One region of the Brevibacillus soli genome, then DNA from elsewhere that is predicted to be linked to it. Evidence: riboswitches for the same ligand, from Rfam matches in the RefSeq annotation. Region 1 holds a riboswitch; each other region holds the start of a gene.

The links. Region 1 has a riboswitch for S-adenosylmethionine ahead of ACE99V_RS13905 (aminotransferase class I/II-fold pyridoxal phosphate-dependent enzyme). Riboswitches for the same ligand answer to the same signal wherever they lie in the genome.
Region 2: linked by a shared signal. The riboswitch ahead of metK (methionine adenosyltransferase) and the one ahead of ACE99V_RS13905 (aminotransferase class I/II-fold pyridoxal phosphate-dependent enzyme) in region 1 are both predicted to bind S-adenosylmethionine.
Region 3: linked by a shared signal. The riboswitch ahead of ACE99V_RS18165 (substrate-binding domain-containing protein) and the one ahead of ACE99V_RS13905 (aminotransferase class I/II-fold pyridoxal phosphate-dependent enzyme) in region 1 are both predicted to bind S-adenosylmethionine.
Region 4: linked by a shared signal. The riboswitch ahead of ACE99V_RS06665 (1,2-dihydroxy-3-keto-5-methylthiopentene dioxygenase) and the one ahead of ACE99V_RS13905 (aminotransferase class I/II-fold pyridoxal phosphate-dependent enzyme) in region 1 are both predicted to bind S-adenosylmethionine.

What each region holds. Positions count from the first base shown of each region.
Region 1 covers NZ_JBIYSM020000032.1:18,268-22,640, reverse strand. The annotation lists gene ACE99V_RS13920 (hypothetical protein) at 1-1,268, shown strand, start outside; gene ACE99V_RS13915 (DUF5665 domain-containing protein) at 1,265-1,606, opposite strand; gene ACE99V_RS13910 (pyridoxamine 5'-phosphate oxidase family protein) at 1,762-2,217, shown strand; SAM riboswitch class I at 2,289-2,405, shown strand; gene ACE99V_RS13905 (aminotransferase class I/II-fold pyridoxal phosphate-dependent enzyme) at 2,498-3,661, shown strand; gene ACE99V_RS13900 (aminotransferase class I/II-fold pyridoxal phosphate-dependent enzyme) at 3,658-4,373, shown strand, end outside.
Region 2 covers NZ_JBIYSM020000005.1:33,051-37,423, reverse strand. The annotation lists gene ACE99V_RS03215 (polysaccharide deacetylase family protein) at 1-599, opposite strand, end outside; gene metK (methionine adenosyltransferase) at 851-2,056, opposite strand; SAM riboswitch class I at 2,185-2,286, opposite strand; gene ACE99V_RS03205 (hypothetical protein) at 2,340-2,798, opposite strand; gene ACE99V_RS03200 (S8 family peptidase) at 2,821-4,373, opposite strand, start outside.
Region 3 covers NZ_JBIYSM020000055.1:13,770-18,142, forward strand. The annotation lists gene ACE99V_RS18155 (hypothetical protein) at 1-604, opposite strand, end outside; gene ACE99V_RS18160 (TlpA family protein disulfide reductase) at 823-1,407, shown strand; SAM riboswitch class I at 1,482-1,603, shown strand; gene ACE99V_RS18165 (substrate-binding domain-containing protein) at 1,707-2,861, shown strand; gene ACE99V_RS18170 (sugar ABC transporter ATP-binding protein) at 2,888-4,373, shown strand, end outside.
Region 4 covers NZ_JBIYSM020000011.1:65,248-69,620, forward strand. The annotation lists gene ACE99V_RS06655 (DMT family transporter) at 1-496, shown strand, start outside; gene ACE99V_RS06660 (MBL fold metallo-hydrolase) at 565-1,566, shown strand; SAM riboswitch class I at 1,680-1,788, shown strand; gene ACE99V_RS06665 (1,2-dihydroxy-3-keto-5-methylthiopentene dioxygenase) at 1,964-2,503, shown strand; gene ACE99V_RS06670 (ATP-binding protein) at 2,665-4,281, shown strand.

The DNA.
Region 1 (4,373 bases):
CCCGCTACCATCTGAAGACACTGGCGGAAAAAGATCCCGCCACGCTGAACATGCTGTTGAAAACGCAGGCGGAACACCTCTACATCGTCGTGGAAGAAATTAACCTGGACGCGAAAATGTCCACGTTTATCGAGCAGCGTGAGGCAGAATGGAACAAAATCTACAATGAACATTACGAGGACATCTACCTGGAAGTGCGGTTTGATGAGACCAGCGAAGGTTTCATCAGCGTAAAGCCGGAAACGGTGGACAAAACCACCTACATCAAAGGGGAAGTGACGGACGACGTTACCAAGGTGGTGGTGACGAAGCCGAACGGTGACATCATTGAAGTCGTGCCGAATGCCGACGACACCTTTGCGGTGAGCTTTGCTGCTGTGGTTAGCGAGACTCCGCAGTATGCTTCCCTGAAAGCGTATGTAGGAGACAAGGTGGTGGAAACGAAGGAAGTCCAAATCAACACGGATACCGTTGTGGAAAAGGACGTGATCGTGCATACCCTCGCGACAAACGACCTGAAGAAAAAAGAAGTGAAGGTAAACGGCATCGTTAGCCTGGAAGCTGACGAAGTGTTCGTTACGTACAACGGCGAGAAGAAAAAAGTGGACGTGAAAAAATTGTGGCAGGGCGTCGGTACCTTTAAGGCAACCTTCAAGAACATTTCCGAGAAAAAACAGGACGTTCTTGTGGAAGCGTATAAGGACGGCAAAAAAATCGACTCCGAAACCGTTGAGGTGCTGACTGTCAACGCACCGCCAGCAACGACTGAGCCGCAAACCTTCAAAATCACAGGTACGGCCACGATTCATGCAAAATACAAGCTTGTTCAAGTGAAAGGGAAAGTGGAGAAGCTTGATGACGTGAAAAAGGCCAAGCTCTATGTAGTGGCACCGGACGGCAAAAAGCACGAAGTGAAGCTGAACGACAAAGAGGAGTTTGAAATCAACATCAGCTACAAAAACCGCTCCTACAGCGCAAAAGCAGTTCACCTGGAGCTATACGTGGATGGCAAGCTGGTAGCGAAGGCAGACATTCCGCACGGAACGCCGGTCAACGAGCTGCCGGAAAAACCAAAAGAAAAGAAAGAAGAGAAAGAGAAGAAAGAAAAGCACAAGGGTAAAGGGCACGCGTACGGACACAAAAAATGGTCTGATCGCGATGACGACGATGATCGCGATGACGACGATGACGACCGCGATGATGACGATGACTACCGCGACGATGACGATGACCGTGACCGCAATGGCAAAGATGACAACGACGATTAATACCTGCTATTCCGGTAGGCATTGACGTAATCAACCAGTTGGCCGATGTAATCGCCGATGATCGGAACGGATAGAAACTGCTTCAGGATATACCCGAGCAGACCTAACACAATGGCCGTTCCGATGGTTAACCCCAGCCCCCGTGCCAAGCCTGCGAGGAAATTGGTCCAGAGCAGCTTGCGCGGGGCTGTGTAATTTTGAATGACATCGGCAAGACGGATGTCTTCCAGAAACAGGGCGATCTTATCCATGCGCTCGTTTAATTTGCGCACTTCCTGCAGTTCCTCCAGCAGTTGATCCACTTTGGCCAGAATTCGGTCGGTAGGGGACTGCGACATAAACATCGCCTCCTTTCACATCGGACTTGTTTTGGTTTCTACCAGTTTAGGAAAAAAAGGGAAGGGAAGCAAGCGGAGCCTGAACGGTATGGTTTGCCTTGGGCGAGTGGCACAGGTACAATAGACGTACATATCTTTTCCAAGGAGGAATCGGAATGGCCGAAACCGTTGCTCAATCGCTGTCGGAAGACCTGTTTGCGCTGCTGCAGCAGGAGCGTTTCGTCACATTGGGGACCATTGATCATGAAACAGGTGCGCCTTCGATCAGCTCTCTATCATGGGTCTATGCGCCTTCTCAACAAACCATTCGTTTTGCTGTCGACAATCGTTCGCGCATCCTCACCAATATTGCAAAAGAACCGCAGGTGGTATTGCACCTGATCGGAGCGGGCTCTTCTTACGCCATCAACGGCAGGGCCGCGGTAAAAGTCGAGCGGATGGAAGAGGTGCCGTTAAAGCTTGCGATGGTGGAGATCTCCATCGAGGCCGTGCGCGATGTGATGTTTTACGGTTCCCGCATCTCCGTAGAGCCGCAGTATGAAAAGACGTATGACAAGAAAGCCGCGGCCAAACTCGATAATCAGGTGATGACCGCGCTTCGCAAAGCTTGAAAAGAAAAACCGGTTGACAATATTCAGACGATTGGGTACGATAAGTTCAATTCAATTGAATAGCAATAACTTTCTTATCCAGAGAGGCGGAGGGACTGGCCCGATGATGCCCGGCAACCGATCTCCTATGATTCATAGGGAGATAATGGTGCTAATTCCTGCAGAGCGAACGCTCTGAAAGATGAGAAGGAGTTGCTTACGGTACCCGTAAACAAAGCCTTCTTTTTAAGAGAAAGAGGGCTTTTTTATTTGCCCTCAATAAAGATGTGGAGGGAAAGCCATGCATTTGGAGACAAAATTGGTGCAGGCAGGAGTAGGAAAGGATTCTCAAACGGGAGCGGTCAGTTTCCCCGTGTATCATGCAACCGCGTACCGCCATCCGGCATTGGGAGAAAGTACGGGTTTTGATTATTCCCGGACAGCCAATCCGACGCGCACGGTACTGGAGCAGGCCATAGCGGATGCGGAGGGAGGAGACGCCGGTTTTGCCTTCGCATCGGGAATGGCGGCGATCCATACCCTGATGGGGTTGTTCTCCCAAGGCGATCATTTCGTCGTTTCGCTTGATCTCTATGGAGGTACATACCGCTTGTTTGAGCAGGTGCTCTCCCGCTACGGTCTGTCGTTTTCCTACGTGGACCTGCGTGATCTGGAGCAGGTGGAAAAAGCGATTCAGCCCGAGACGAAAGCTTTGCTGGTCGAGACGCCTACCAATCCCCTGATGCAGGTTACTGACATCGCCAGGGTATGCCAACTGGCCAAGCGGCACGGAATCCTGACCCTTGTCGACAATACATTCCTCTCTCCGTATTTCCAGAGACCATTGGAGCTGGGGGCTGACCTCGTGTTTCACAGCGCCACGAAATATTTGGGCGGGCACAATGACGTTCTGGCCGGTCTGATCGTGACAAAAGGCGCCGAGTTATCTGAAAAAGTCAGATTTTTGCACAATTCCATCGGAGCGGTTCTGGGGCCGCAGGACTCGTGGCTTCTCCTGCGCGGAATGAAAACGCTCGCGCTGCGCATGGAACGGCATCAATCCAATGCATTCGCGCTCGCACGATGTCTACGTGAACATCCGGCGGTGGCAGAAGTCTTTTATCCCGGTCTTGACGACCACCCGGACCACGAGGTGCAGAAGAGCCAGTCGAACGGGTTCGGCGGCATGCTTTCGTTCCGGGTGCGGGACGCGGCGCAGGTAGCTCCGTTCCTTTCCCGCCTGCGTATCGTTTCCTTTGCCGAGAGTCTGGGAGGCGTAGAGTCGCTGTGTACGTATCCGGCCACCCAAACGCACGCCGACATCCCTCGGGACATACGTGAGAAAGTTGGCGTATGCGACCGGTTGCTGCGGCTGTCCGTCGGGATTGAACACCCCGACGATCTGATTGCCGACTTGTCTCAAGCCTTGGATGTCAGTTTGCAAGCGGGAGGGAATCAGCGATGAACTTTGCCACAAAACTGCTTCACGGGACTGCGTGCTTTGACAGGGTGACGGGTGCGTCCTCCGTGCCCCTTTATCTGGCATCCACCTATCATCAGCCGGATCTTGACCGGCCGGGCGTTTTCGACTATGCCCGTTCCGGAAATCCCACCAGGCAGGCGTTGGAAGAGGCAATCGCTGTGCTGGAGGGAGGGACCCGAGGGTTTGCGTTTGCGTCGGGGATGGCAGCGATCTCCAGCGTGTTCATGCTCTTTTCCGCCGGCGATCATCTGGTCGTGGCGGAGGACGTCTACGGAGGAACGTACCGGTTTTTGACCCGGGTACTGTCCCGATTGGGTATGGAAGTCAGTTTCGTCGATACTACCAGCCCTGAGCTGGTAGCGTCAGCGATTCGGGCAAATACAAAAGGAATCTATTTGGAGACGCCTTCCAATCCGACGCTGAAGGTGACGGATATTGCCGCGATCTGCTCCCTGGCGAAAAAGCACGGTCTCTTGACGATTGTCGACAACACGTTTATGACCCCATACTACCAACGTCCCCTGGAACTGGGGGCAGACATCGTGATTCACAGTGCGACCAAATTCATCGGAGGGCACAGCGATGTCGTCGCAGGCCTGGCGGTAACCAGCGATGAATGTCTGGGAAATGAATTGTACCTGATTCAAAACGGCATGGGTTCCATACTGGGTGTACAGGATTCCTGGCTGGTGAT
Region 2 (4,373 bases), on a different contig from region 1:
TCAACCAATCCCGAAGCCAGCATTTCCTTCACCTGCTGAACGCTCAGCGGAGTGGTCATGTTTTCCCGCTTCCGCTCTACTGTATCACGCAAACGGCCGGTGATCAAAAAATTCACGGAAGGAAAGTGAAACTGCTGCAACACGGGAAACGCTTTCGTGTAATAGCTCTCGTAACCGTCATCAAAGGTGATGAGCACGGCGTTTTCTGTCGGTAAAACGCCGGCAGACACGAAACGCAAAAACTCTGAGAGCGAAATGGGATGCAGATCGTTTTCATAAAGGAAAGCCATATGTTCCGCAAATTGATCGGGAGCGATGACATAACGCTGATCTGTTTGATCTGTTACGTGATGATACGTCAAGACGACAACCTGATTTTTATACCAGACTTGTTTCCTTTTGTCTGATTTTGGCGGCGGTGTGACGTTTGGATTAGCAGGCCCCAACTCGCTTGTGCTTATAGACGTAGGGACCCGGGGAAAATGTTGCACTTCCGACGCATTTTTTTGCGGAAATATCTTCCCTGCCAGCAGTCCGCCGCTCACAACCAGCGCAAACGAAAACAAAAACACCAGGAGGAACAGTCGTCTCTTCTGCAAGGAAATCCCTCCTAAACCTCTTCTTTACCATTTCGACAGCATGGCACAAAATCCTTTATGTATGTAATTCCATTACAAAATCTTACAGCAAGAATCCCAGCCGACTTAAGCTAGGCTTTACCCACTCGGCGAAAACTACCGCTGTGCCGAGTGGGGTCCCTTTCCGGTGTCGGCTGGGGTCCCGAACACGATCCTAGTGGCTGCACAAAAAAAGCCTAGTGGTTGGTCACTAGGCTTTCTCGCTCTTCTGTTTACTTCGCCAATTCTGCAGCGTCTTTTTTCAGGTCTTCCGCCTTGTCTGTGCGCTCCCATGGAACGTTCAGGTCGTTGCGGCCGAAGTGACCGTATGCAGCGGTTTGCTTGTAAATCGGACGGCGCAGGTCAAGTTGCTTGATGATGCCTGCCGGACGCAGATCGAAGTGCTTGCGTACCAGTTTCACCAGGTCCTCTTCGGAGATTTTGCCGGTGCCGAACGTATCGACACTGATGGATACCGGCTGTGCCACACCGATTGCGTAAGCGACTTGCACTTCGCACTTGTCGGCAAGACCGGCAGCCACGATGTTTTTCGCAACATAGCGGGCTGCATATGCGCCGGAACGGTCCACTTTCGTCGGGTCTTTCCCGGAGAAAGCACCGCCGCCGTGACGGGCATAGCCGCCGTAGGTGTCAACGATGATTTTGCGGCCAGTCAAGCCGGCGTCGCCTTGAGGACCGCCGATTACGAAACGGCCGGTCGGGTTGATGAAGTATTTGGTTTGATCGTCCAGGAATTGAGCTGGAACGACCGGTTTGATCACCTGCTCCATCAAGTCTTTCTTGATTTGTTCCAGACTTGCTTCCGGAGCGTGTTGGGTGGAAATCACGATGGTATCGATGCGAACCGGCTTGTCTCCGTCGTATTCAACGGTTACTTGCGTTTTTCCGTCCGGGCGGAGATACTCCAGCGTGCCGTTTTTGCGAACTTCGGTCAGGCGGCGAGCCAGTTGATGCGCCATGCTGATCGGCAGCGGCATCAGTTCAGGAGTCTCGTTGCAAGCGAAGCCGAACATGAGACCTTGGTCACCGGCACCGATTGCTTCGATTTCTTCGTCCGTCATTTGGCCTTCGCGCGCTTCGAGTGCCTGGTCCACACCCAGAGCGATGTCGGCAGATTGCTCGCCGATCGCCGTGATTACCCCGCAAGTATCGGCGTCAAAACCGAACTTGGCGCGATCGTAACCGATTTCACGAATGGTATCGCGCACCAGCTTTTGAATGTCTACGTATGTGTTGGTGGTGATTTCACCCGCAACGAGCACGAGACCGGTGGTAACGGATGTTTCGCACGCTACGCGGGCATTTGGGTCTTTTGCCAGAATCGCATCCAGAACAGCGTCGGAGATTTGGTCACAAATCTTGTCCGGATGACCTTCGGTAACAGATTCAGAAGTGAAGAGTCGACGACCTTTTTGCAAAGCCATGGTGAAAACTACCTCCTTTATCCTCCATACAGATAGTGTGGGTGCCGAAGCGGGTTTTTAACAAGCAAAAAAAAACCTTTTCCCGTTTGAGGAAAAGGTGCCTTTTGTATGCGTTCCCTAACCTCTTATCGGCCAGAACAGTTCTCCGTTCTGCTGGTTAGCACCGCTTCAAGTCGGTTGCCGGGCTTCATCGGGCCAGTCCCTCCGCCTGCTCTGGATAAGAGTATCCATTACGCATAATAGAATAATTCTTTTTCTATGTCGTGTCAACAACGATTTAACGCAATTCGTACTTTCCTCGCACCATTACGTGCGCGATGCCCTTGTACTTTGAATCAAGCCGCAGCCCGCGGTTGTCGGAACGGGCGATCAGCAGCAGATGATTGTGCGCGACAGGAGCTCCGGCGCGAAGATCGGCTCCCGCAGTGATGTCGGTCAGCCCGTCCCCTTTGTTTCCGGCAACAGAGACTACCTGGCCGGTACGGACGATAAACTCGGTGCCTTCAAAGCCGTACAAGGTCTGTCCCTTGTTCAATTCCACCACGGTCAGCGTGCTTGTGCCTCCCGCATTTGCCAGCGCTTGCTGGATTTGTTGATCCACGTAGCTTTTGGTTACAACCGGATCGTCAACAGAGCCGGGAACGCCGGAGACCCCCCCGTCGGCCCAAGCCTGTGTAGCGAAAATGGCCACTCCAGCCACAGCAGCAGCAAGCATTCCTTTTGTCGTTTTTTTCATCACTGGTTGTCCTCCTTCACTCCTACAATTTATAGGCCTTTGCCAGCAAGACGACCACTTCGGCGCGGGTCGCGTAGCCTTGCGGGCGGAACGTGCTGCCATACCCGTTCAACCAGCGGCGCGAGGTGAGGGCTTCGATCGCCGGGGATGCCCAGTGGGTGACAGGTACGTCGCGATACGAGGAAGTGCTTCGTTTATACAGCAGCGCGTTTTGTGCGCGAGCCACCATCAGGGCCATTTCCGCCCGAGTGATCGCCTGGTTCGGCTTGATCGTCTTGTTGGGGTAACCCTGCAGGATGCCCAAGCGGTACGCCTGCGCGACTTCGTTGTACGCCCAATGCGATCGGGAGAGATCGTAAAACGGATTTTTCCCCGTGTACGCCTGAATGGAAATACCTTTGGCGCGCATGGCCTGGATCAGCATGGTGGCAAATTGCGCCCGGGTAACGGGCTGGTTCGGCTTGAAGGTTGCGTCCGGAAAACCTTTCACCACGCTCTTCTGGCTCAGGCGGGCAATGTCAGAGCGAGCCCAATGGTAGGCAATGTCACGGTAGCCGTCAATGAGCCGCTCCTTGGAAAGCGTAAGTCGATACGCATCGTATTTGAACGGCACGATGCTGTTCAAGCGGATATAATACCTGCCCGGACGCAACCGCAGACCGAAAATCCCTTTTCCCTGATCGGACAGCTCTGCCACTTCGTTTTCGGAGGCAAGCGCATAGTTGAAGGTGCCTCCCCCGTACAAGGCGATGTTGACCCCGGAAGCCACCGGAACAAAGGGAGCGCGAACGCTGACATACGATTCCGAATCGACATCAAATTGGAACCAGTCGTAATCGCTTCTCGACGGGAGCGTTCCGGTCATCAGGTAACCGCTCGCAAGGCGGGAAGCCTGACGATAGTTGTCGTTCGGTTCATTTGTGTCCTTGCGCACCGGCGTATAACTGACGTTCAGCTGGTACTCTGCGTTCACGGCGTTCCGATAATATTCGGTCAGACGTATATAGTACTTGCCGGGGGTTACCTCTTTGACCGCCCGCTCCGTCGGGTCGTTGCGGGTGCCGTCATCGTACGGCTGATCCCAGCTTAACTGGTTTCCTGTTTGCTTGCCCATTTGCAGTTTCAGATCAATGCGCTTGGTATCGGCCGTCACGGATACGTTGAGCCTTCCCTGCTCCCGTACGTAGTAGGAGAACCAGTCCTCGTCCCCCGCTTCATGAAAGTTGCCCGTCACGTTGATCTGATTGCCGACCAGCGGTCTCGCCGTCTGCATGTCATTGTTTCGCTCATAGCGGTCCGGGTTGATGGTGAATTTGCTGGTCAACAGATACGTGAACGAGGCGACTCCCCCGCTCCGCTCCAGCTTGATCTCCATGCGTCCTGTCTTGACCGGGATGGTCAAATTGTCTCCGTTCCCGATGTAATAGGTAACCGGCGAGCGGTTTTCGGGATAAAACGTAGCGGCCATGGGAGAGCCCAAGCGGGACGTAATCGAAGCGGTAAACGTGACTTTTCCGTCGTACGGGATGTCCATGTAGTACCAGTCGATCGTATCGGACGGTGTCAACTGCGCCC
Region 3 (4,373 bases), on a different contig from region 1:
GTGTGGGCTCTGCAGCCGGTCCCGGATTTGCCGACTTCAGCTGAAATAACGGTTTCAAGGCAGAACGGATCAATGCGGTCTGTTTTACAAACTCGTTTTTGTCGGAGGGAACGGTACCCACTCCGAACAGTCCGGGGTTCCCCAAAGCCTTCAGTGCATGGTCAAATGCGGTGTAGGCGGTTTTTGATGCGTGATCGCTGAGGTAGGGCGCCAGCACGTCGAGTGTTCCTCTTCCTTTTGCCAGAAGCAGCTTGGCCTTGGCGTAGTCACCAAACTGCTTTTCCGCATTGTCGAGACGGCGGTCTATGTTCATCACCAGCACTGCCTTGTAGTTATGTAAAGCAAGCTCCTTTTGCTTATTCGCAAAGTTTGCTTCCAGCTGCTGTGCCGTCTTGTCGCCAAACTCCAGAGCGATCTCCTTTTTGCGGCTGACAAACGCCTGATAGGCGCCGTTCCAATCCGCCGGGTTTTTTTGCAGCTTTGCGGCTATCTCTTTGTACGTCTCCGCCAATTCCTCCTTATTGGGATCGCCGTAGGAGTATGCGAAAGCCGAGGAGGGCAGCAGAAGCACAAGCACAAGCGCCAGCATAAGGCGTACGAACATCAGGATCCTCCTTCTCGCATAAATGATAATCATTATCAAATACCGGCCACTATTAATGATAAAGGCGGAAAGGAATTCCGTCAATAAGGATTTTCATTCTCACTCTCATTCTCATCTCACACCTATAACCGGAAAGTTCCGAATGTATCCTTTTTTTATTCTTTTTTCATGTTTGTGTGGTACACTGACAAAAAATTCTTGATCAGGGGTCGATGCACGTGTGGAAATGGATTCTAGCCCTTTTGGCAGCGTCGTTTGTGGCTGCGGTAACGTCAGCGGGATACTGGGTGTACAAACAAGTCGATGAAAAGCAGCAGGTGTCGGTGGAACGGCTGCAAAAATTTAAAAATCGCAAACCGCGGAATGACCTTCCTCATATCGGTTATCTGGCGCCGAAATTTGAGCTGCCTGCCGAGAACAACCAGACAGTTGGCCTCAACGGTCCGCATCACCAGCCAACCCTGGTCGTGTTTTGGTCCTCCTGGAGCTCACACTGCCAAAAAGAACTGGTACTGTTGGATGAGCTGTATCGCCAGAACGGAAAAAATCTCCGCTTTTACCTTGTGAACGACACAACCAATGACGATCCAAAGGAAGCGGAGCAGCTTCTTTTGGGCAAGTCCCTGAAACAAAGCGTGCTGTATGACCGGGATGGGAAAGTCGTGGAGGACTACGGCATTGAAGTGTACCCGACAGCCTTTCTTGTGGGAACGGACGGGAAGATTAAAGACCGCTGGGTGGGTACGCTGACGCTGGACGAATGGAAGGAAAAGCTGGTTAATTTGGAACTCTCAAAAAAATAATTGACGAACACCTGAGTGAGCATGTAAGATACTGCTAAATAAATTCGAGCGAAGAACTCGGAATTAAATAGATACTCTTATCGAGAGCAGGCTGAGGGACTGGCCCGATGAAGCCCGGCAACCGACCGTTTTCAGTGTTTTCACTGATAAGGCACGGTGCTAACTCCTGCAGGAAACGATTCCTGAGAGATGAGAGAGGTGTCCCTTTGAATAAAGAAGCCTCTTTCCTCTGGGAAAGGGGTATTTATTTTTTCTCCGGTCGTTCTTCCGCCAGAAGAATCTTTTTGGGGGAATCAACCATGTTCAAAAAAGGAGTAAGTCTGATCGTCATCAGTACCGTTTTGCTGACAGGCTGCACCAACGAACAGCCGCCTGCACCTACTGCGCAACCGACACAACAGCCTGCTTCCCAGCCGGCGGCAACGGCTCCGCAGCAACCGGCCAACACAGCGCCGGCATCGGCCAAGGCCTCTGTGGCGATACCAAGTGCCGTGGACAAAAAATTAAAAATCGCGCTGGTCAGCGAATTTTCCATCGGAACGTTTTCCGCTCAGTATCTGCAGGGCGTAAAGGATCAGGTAGGCAAGTTTGGCGGGGAAGTGATCGTCTACAACGCTGACGGCGACCTCGCCAAAATGGCGGCCCATCTCGATACCGCGATCAACCAAAAAGTGGACGGCATCCTCATTAATCACGGCCGGGCCGAAGCGCTGCAAGACGGCGTGGAACGTGCCGTAAAGGCAGGAATCCCCGTTGTTTCCTTTGACAACGATCTGGATCAGATAGAGGGTGTAACGGTGATTGACCAGGACGACTACAGCCTCGCCTGGCAGGGATTGAAAAACCTGGCGCAATCCATCGACGGCAAAGGGAACATCGTCTACATCTGGGTGGGCGGTTTCGCACCGATGGAGAAACGCAACCGCGTATACGAGATCTTCCTGAAGCGTTACCCCAACATCAAGGAGATTGCCCGCTTCGGCTCCGCTACGCCGAATACCGCACTGGACACGCAAGCGCAGATGGATGCGATCTTGAAAAAATATCCGAACAAAGGTGACATTGCGGCAGTTTGGGCTCCGTGGGACGAGTTTGCCAAAGGAGCGGTTCGCGCCATCAAGGCAGCCGGCCGCACGGAGATCAAGGTATTTGGAATCGATCTTTCCGACGAAGACCTGCAGATGATTCAAGAAAAAGAAAGTCCGTGGAAAGCGTCCGCCGCAACCGATCCAGCCGACATCGGACGGGTGCAGACCCGTTTTCTCTATCAAAAGATCGCGGGTGAGCCGACACCGAAGTACTTCTCGCTTGATCCGCACCTGGTAGCCAAAGAAAAGCTGCCTGATACACCGATAAACATGACGCAGCTGGGTGAATACGTGGATGGCTGGGGCAGAAGTGACGCCGCCGTCTCTTCGTGGATGCCGGCTCTGGAAAGCAAAGCAAAACAATAGATGAACCGTTGGGAGGAGGAAGAAGCATGACGGCCTCCGTACTGGAAATGAAGCAAATTGGCAAAAGCTACGGCGGAGTTGAGGCCCTTCGCGGAGTCGACTTTACTGTGCGGGGCGGGGAGGTTCACGCCATTCTTGGCGCAAACGGCGCGGGAAAAAGCACGTTGATGAAGATTCTCTCCGGCGCCGAGCAGGCAAGCAGTGGATCCGTATTCATCAATGGCCGGGAAGTGAGCATCAACAGTCCGCGGGGAGCGAAGCAGGCCGGCATTCATCTGGTTCAGCAGGAGGTGGACACCGGTCTGATCCCTTACCTGAGCGTGGCGGAAAATATCATGTTGGACCACAGCGCAGCTCAAAAGCGAGTGTGGTTTTCCCCGCGCCGGACGGTCGTACAGGCGGAAGAAATCGTGCGCCGGTGCGGGTTTTCCCTGCCTCTTAAGGCCACAGCAGAGGAGCTGACGCTGGCAGAAAAACAGCTCGTTCTTCTGGCTCGGGCGATCGTCCAGGACGTTCGGTTCGTCATCTTCGACGAGCCGACCGCTCCGCTCAGCCTGTCGGAAACGGAGGCCCTGTTCACGCTGATGGAAGCGTTAAAGGTAAAAGGGCTGGGTATTGTCTACATTTCCCACCGACTGCCAGAGGTATTTCGCATTGCCGACCGGATTACCGTGCTGCGAGACGGTCGTAAGGTTTGGGAGCGGGAGCGGGCGTCAACAGATGCTGACCAGGTGATTGCCGCCATGCTGGGCAGAAGCTTTGCAGAGGAGTTTCCCAAGGAGAAGGTGCCGATTGGCGATGTGATTTTTGAGGCCAAGCAGGTTCACGTCGGGCAAAAGGTAAAACGGTTTGACATCCGGCTGCGAGCGGGGGAGATCGTCGCGGTTGTGGGATTGGTGGGTGCGGGTAAAACGGAAGTCTCCCGCGCCCTGTTTGCGGCGGATCGCAAAGACGGCGGCGCCATTTTTGTCAGGGGCCGGGAAGTTCTCTGCCGCAGTCCGCTGGATTCCGTTCAGGCGGGCATCGTTCTGGTTCCGGAAGAGAGACGTCAGCAAGGAATTTTCGTGGAAGAATCGGTTAAGGACAATCTCACTCTGGCCAATTTGCACAGCTACACGACGTGCGGTTTCGTGAAAGCGCCCGAGGAAGAGAAGGCGGCACAGTCCATGGTAGACCGACTCGGGATCAAAACGGCCGGTCTTCAGCTGCAGGTGGGGCGCCTCTCCGGCGGCAACCAGCAAAAAGTGGCGATTGGCAAATGGCTGCTTACCGATGCCAGTGTGTTTTTGTTCGACGAACCGACCAAGGGAGTCGACGTCGGAGCGAAACAGGACATCTTCCGCCTCATTCAGCAGTTGGCCAAGGAACAAAAAGGCATTCTTTACTTTACCAGCGAAATCGATGAGGCATTAAACGTAGCCGACCGGGTCGTCGCCATGGAGGACGGACGAATCGTGAAAGAGTGGGACCGTTTTGAATGGACGAACGGATCGGTAACGGCTGAGACCGTGA
Region 4 (4,373 bases), on a different contig from region 1:
ATTCTTCGTTGTTGGCAGCGGCGCAGGTTTGACTGTTTCCTTCGGTGTATTGTTTATTTTCATCGCGATGGTAACATTTTCGTCATCGATGATTATCATCAGAAAACGGACGGAAAGCATGGATCCGTTTATCGCAACCGTATATGCGACCGTTGTCGGTGCTCTTTTCATGACGCCCGCCGCATTCTTCACAGTTGACTCATCATCAGCCATAAGTCGCGATGTTTGGGCTTGGTTGCTGTTGATTGCGACTGCGATTCTGATGCAGGGTGTATGCGGAATTGTGTGGAATCAGCAGTTAATGATAGTGGGAACGGGGAGAGCCGCGATCTTTCTCAATTTGCAGCCGTTTGTTGCCATGTTGGTGGGGTTCCTTCTGCTTGGTTCACAGGTGACTCATATCCAAGCGTCAGGATCACTGCTGATAGTGGCTGGAGTGATCGTGGCAACGGTTCGTTCACAGAAAGAGTACGAAACAACAGAATTTGCTGGGTAAGGACCCTTGTTTCGTGTTTGTACATAGGGTAAGAAATCGAGAAAGAACTTTTTGATCAGGAGGTACTTATGGTTGCACAGGCAGAATCCATGATTCAGGTGAAGATTCCCATTCCAATCCCGCTTAAAACGGTCAACACGTATCTGTGTCAGACCCATGATGGATGGGTCATCATTGATACAGGCCTGGATACGCCTTCAGCAAGAGAGACCTGGATGAATGCCTTTAGGGAAAACAACATCGATTTTACGAACGAGGTACGCCAGATCGTTATCACTCATTACCATCCTGATCACATAGGATTGGCCGGATGGCTGCATCAAATAACCGGCGCTGAGGTGATGATTTCCTCGGAGGGAAAAAGAGCGTCAGAGAAAGTGTGGCTGAATCATCGGCAAAACGCAGAGACGATCAGCAGTTTCTTCATTACTCACGGAATGCCTCTCCATGACGGGAATGAGATCAAAACGCATATGGAAGACTTCATGAAATACCTATCACCTTTGCCTGATATGTCTGAGATTGAGGAAGGATATCTGTTGGAACTGAAGGGAGGCACATATCGTGCCATCCACACTCGCGGACACTGTGACGGACATTTTGTCTTCTATGACGAAAACTTCGGTTTCCTTATCGGCGGAGATCAGATCCTGGACAAAATTTCACCCAATATCAGTTTATGGCCAACCTTTGATCCGAATCCGCTTCAATCGTTTATCGATTCCTTGCAGGCTTTGAAACCATTGCCGATTCACAGAATTTTTCCGGGTCACGGTCCCATCATTACCCAAGCGCAGATGAGAATCGAACAGTTGCTCCAGCATCACCATGAGCGATTGGAAGAGATTGTTTCGTATTTGAAACAGGATGGCAGACAAACAGCCTATCAAATATGCCGGAAACTTTTCCACTCGCGTCAGTTGGATCTTCATCAGCTTCGCTTTGCGATGGCGGAGACACTCGCTCATCTCGTGTTTCTCGAATTTGAAGGGAAAGTGAAGCGAGACGCGCACGAAAATGCTTCCCGCATGAACGATCGCGAATCCATTGTTCATTGGTGCCTTTCCTGATAGGAACTCGTTGATCCTTTTAAAACGATAATCCTATTGACAAAGTCGGAATTGAATATTAAAATGTGAACATTCAAAAGGTATTCATTTATGAGTGAATGAAATACAGTTCTTTCTTATCGAGAGAGGTGGAGGGAAAGGCCCAATGAAACCTCGGCAACCCATTCTGACCGGTCAGGTGAAGGTGCCAATTCCTACAGGAGAGATCCTGACAGATAAGAAGTGTTCCCCATGCTTTGATGCATATATGGTGTGCTCCTTCTATCTGTCAGAAGGAGTTTTTTCTTTACTCATGAAGGGAGTGAGATTGGGGAGAGTCGCGTACATTTGTGATACTTTGCTACAATATGTATTAGTAATATTCCGATAACAACCACATGAGAAAGAGGGATGACAAATGGCTCAAGTTCGAATTCGCAATACGAATGAACGGATTACGGGGAATGAAAATGTGAAGGCGTTTTTGGAAAAACATGGGGTTCTTTACGAGCACTGGGATGCAAACAAGCTCCCTGCCGAATTGCGGGAGAAATTTACTTTAACCGACGAAGAAAAAAATCAAATTCTTTCCACCTTTGATGCAGAAATTCGAGATTTGGCAAAACGCAGGGGATACCGTACTTGGGATATCGTAGCGTTATCCGAGGAAACCCCCAATCTTGATGAGTTGCTCAAAAAGTTTGAAGCGGTCCATACACATACGGAAGACGAAGTGCGTGCGATCACTGCAGGAAATGGAATCTTCATCATCAAGGGATCAGACGATGTCGGCTATTTCGACGTCGAACTGGAAGCGGGTGATGTCATTTCCGTGCCGGAAAACAATCCGCATTTCTTTACATTGATGGAAAATCGCAGAGTAGTGGCTGTCCGTTTGTTTATTGAAACGGAGGGCTGGATTGCTCATCCATATGAGGACCCTGCTTTTACAAAGTAACATTCATCCGTAGAATCGGCAAAACGCCCGAATCGTGGGCGTTTTTTGCATTTTTTCAGGATACAGTGGCAATAAACAAAATTTTTGCAAAAAGTTGCACAGGAATTGAAACAAAAGAAAAGAATATGTAGTTCAACATTCCTGTTTTTTTGGGGGCAATTATGATAACCAATTCCTACATCTATTATTTGGTTCTTTCTCTAGCATATGTTGTCTCCATTTTAACGGTTTTAAAGAGTCATGATCACTATATAATAGAATTCTGTTTCTTTTTCTTTTTGTTCATTGGCACGCTTTTCGCATCGAACGCAACAAGTTTTACTTTGGCCATAAGGCCGCTTTACAAAAAAACAAAAGCCGTATCGGAATTAACCAAAGAAGACTACTCCAATTTGTTGCGCCAACAGCAAGGAATGACGTTTGCATTTGTGAAAGACAATAACCGATTTATACATACCGTTTGCGATGGCAAGCTGCTATATCGACTCGGTTTAAAGCCAGAGGATGTAGTCGGAAAGGAATTATACGATTTTTTACCACAGCATATTGCTTCCCAAAAAGAAATCTTCTATCAAAGAGCTTGGAACGGCCAAGAAGATGTTGCGTATGAAGGATGCATGAACGACATCGTATATTTGGCAACGCTTCGCCCCGTTTATAAGCATGGGCAGGTCGTGCAGGTCATATCATCGTGTATCGATATTACAACCCTGAAACAAACATTGTCAGCCCTGCACGAAAGTGAGGAACGCTTTCGACAAATTGCTGAGAACATTGATGAGGTGTTTTGGATTGCAGATCCTGTCACTCAAAAGTTTCTATATCTGAGTCCCGCCTATGAAAAAGTATGGGGATTATCGTGTAAAGAGTTTTTTCAAGATCCGAACAAGATGTTCAATGTCATTCATCCGGAGGATCGAGAGCGAATCGTAAAGGCTCAGGAAGAACTGGCAATGGGAACTTTTCACCAGGAATATCGAATCATACGTCCGAATGGAACGGTTCGTTGGATCAGAGATCGGGGATTTCCCGTAATCGTTGATGGGAAACTTCATCGGATCGTGGGCATTGCCGAGGATATTACAGATATTCGCGACAGCGAGGAGTTCCTCATCAAATCGGAAAAGTTGGCTGTGTTAGGCGAATTAGCTGCAGGAATCGCACATGAGATTCGAAACCCGTTGACCTCTCTCAGAGGATTTGTACAGCTCTTGCAGAAACAGCCAGAAGTGCAAAACGCCATCTTTACGGACATCATGCTTTCCGAAATCAATCGGATTAATGAAATTGTCGGGGATTTTTTAGTGCTGGCAAAACCAACAGCGTCGAACTATATGAAAAAAGATATTTGTGCCATTCTTCGACATGTGATTTTCCTGATGGAATCCATTTGTCATCTACGCAACATAAACATGGAACATACGTTTGATTGTGAACAGTATTTTATTGAGTGTGAAGAAAATCATGTTAAACAAGTCTTCCTAAACATCATTAAAAATGCCATGGATGCCATGCCAAACGGCGGAAAGGTCACCATAGAAGTAAAGCAGTGGAACCAACAACAGATTCGAATACGAATAAAGGATAACGGCTGCGGGATCCCGGAAGAAAGGATGCGTTCCATTGGAGAACCTTTTTATACCACAAAGGAAAAAGGAACTGGTCTTGGGTTAATGGTTAGCTACAGGATCATTCAAAATCACAAGGGGAAGATCGAAATAACGAGTAAGGTCGGGCAAGGGACGATCGTCGATATTGTACTGCCCTTAACGCCGTGATTCTTATCGAATCGATCGCCTGAATCGCACGTCATTGACGTGCCTTCTTTTTTATGCTCTTTACATAGAGTAAAGATCAAGTTACCTTTGAA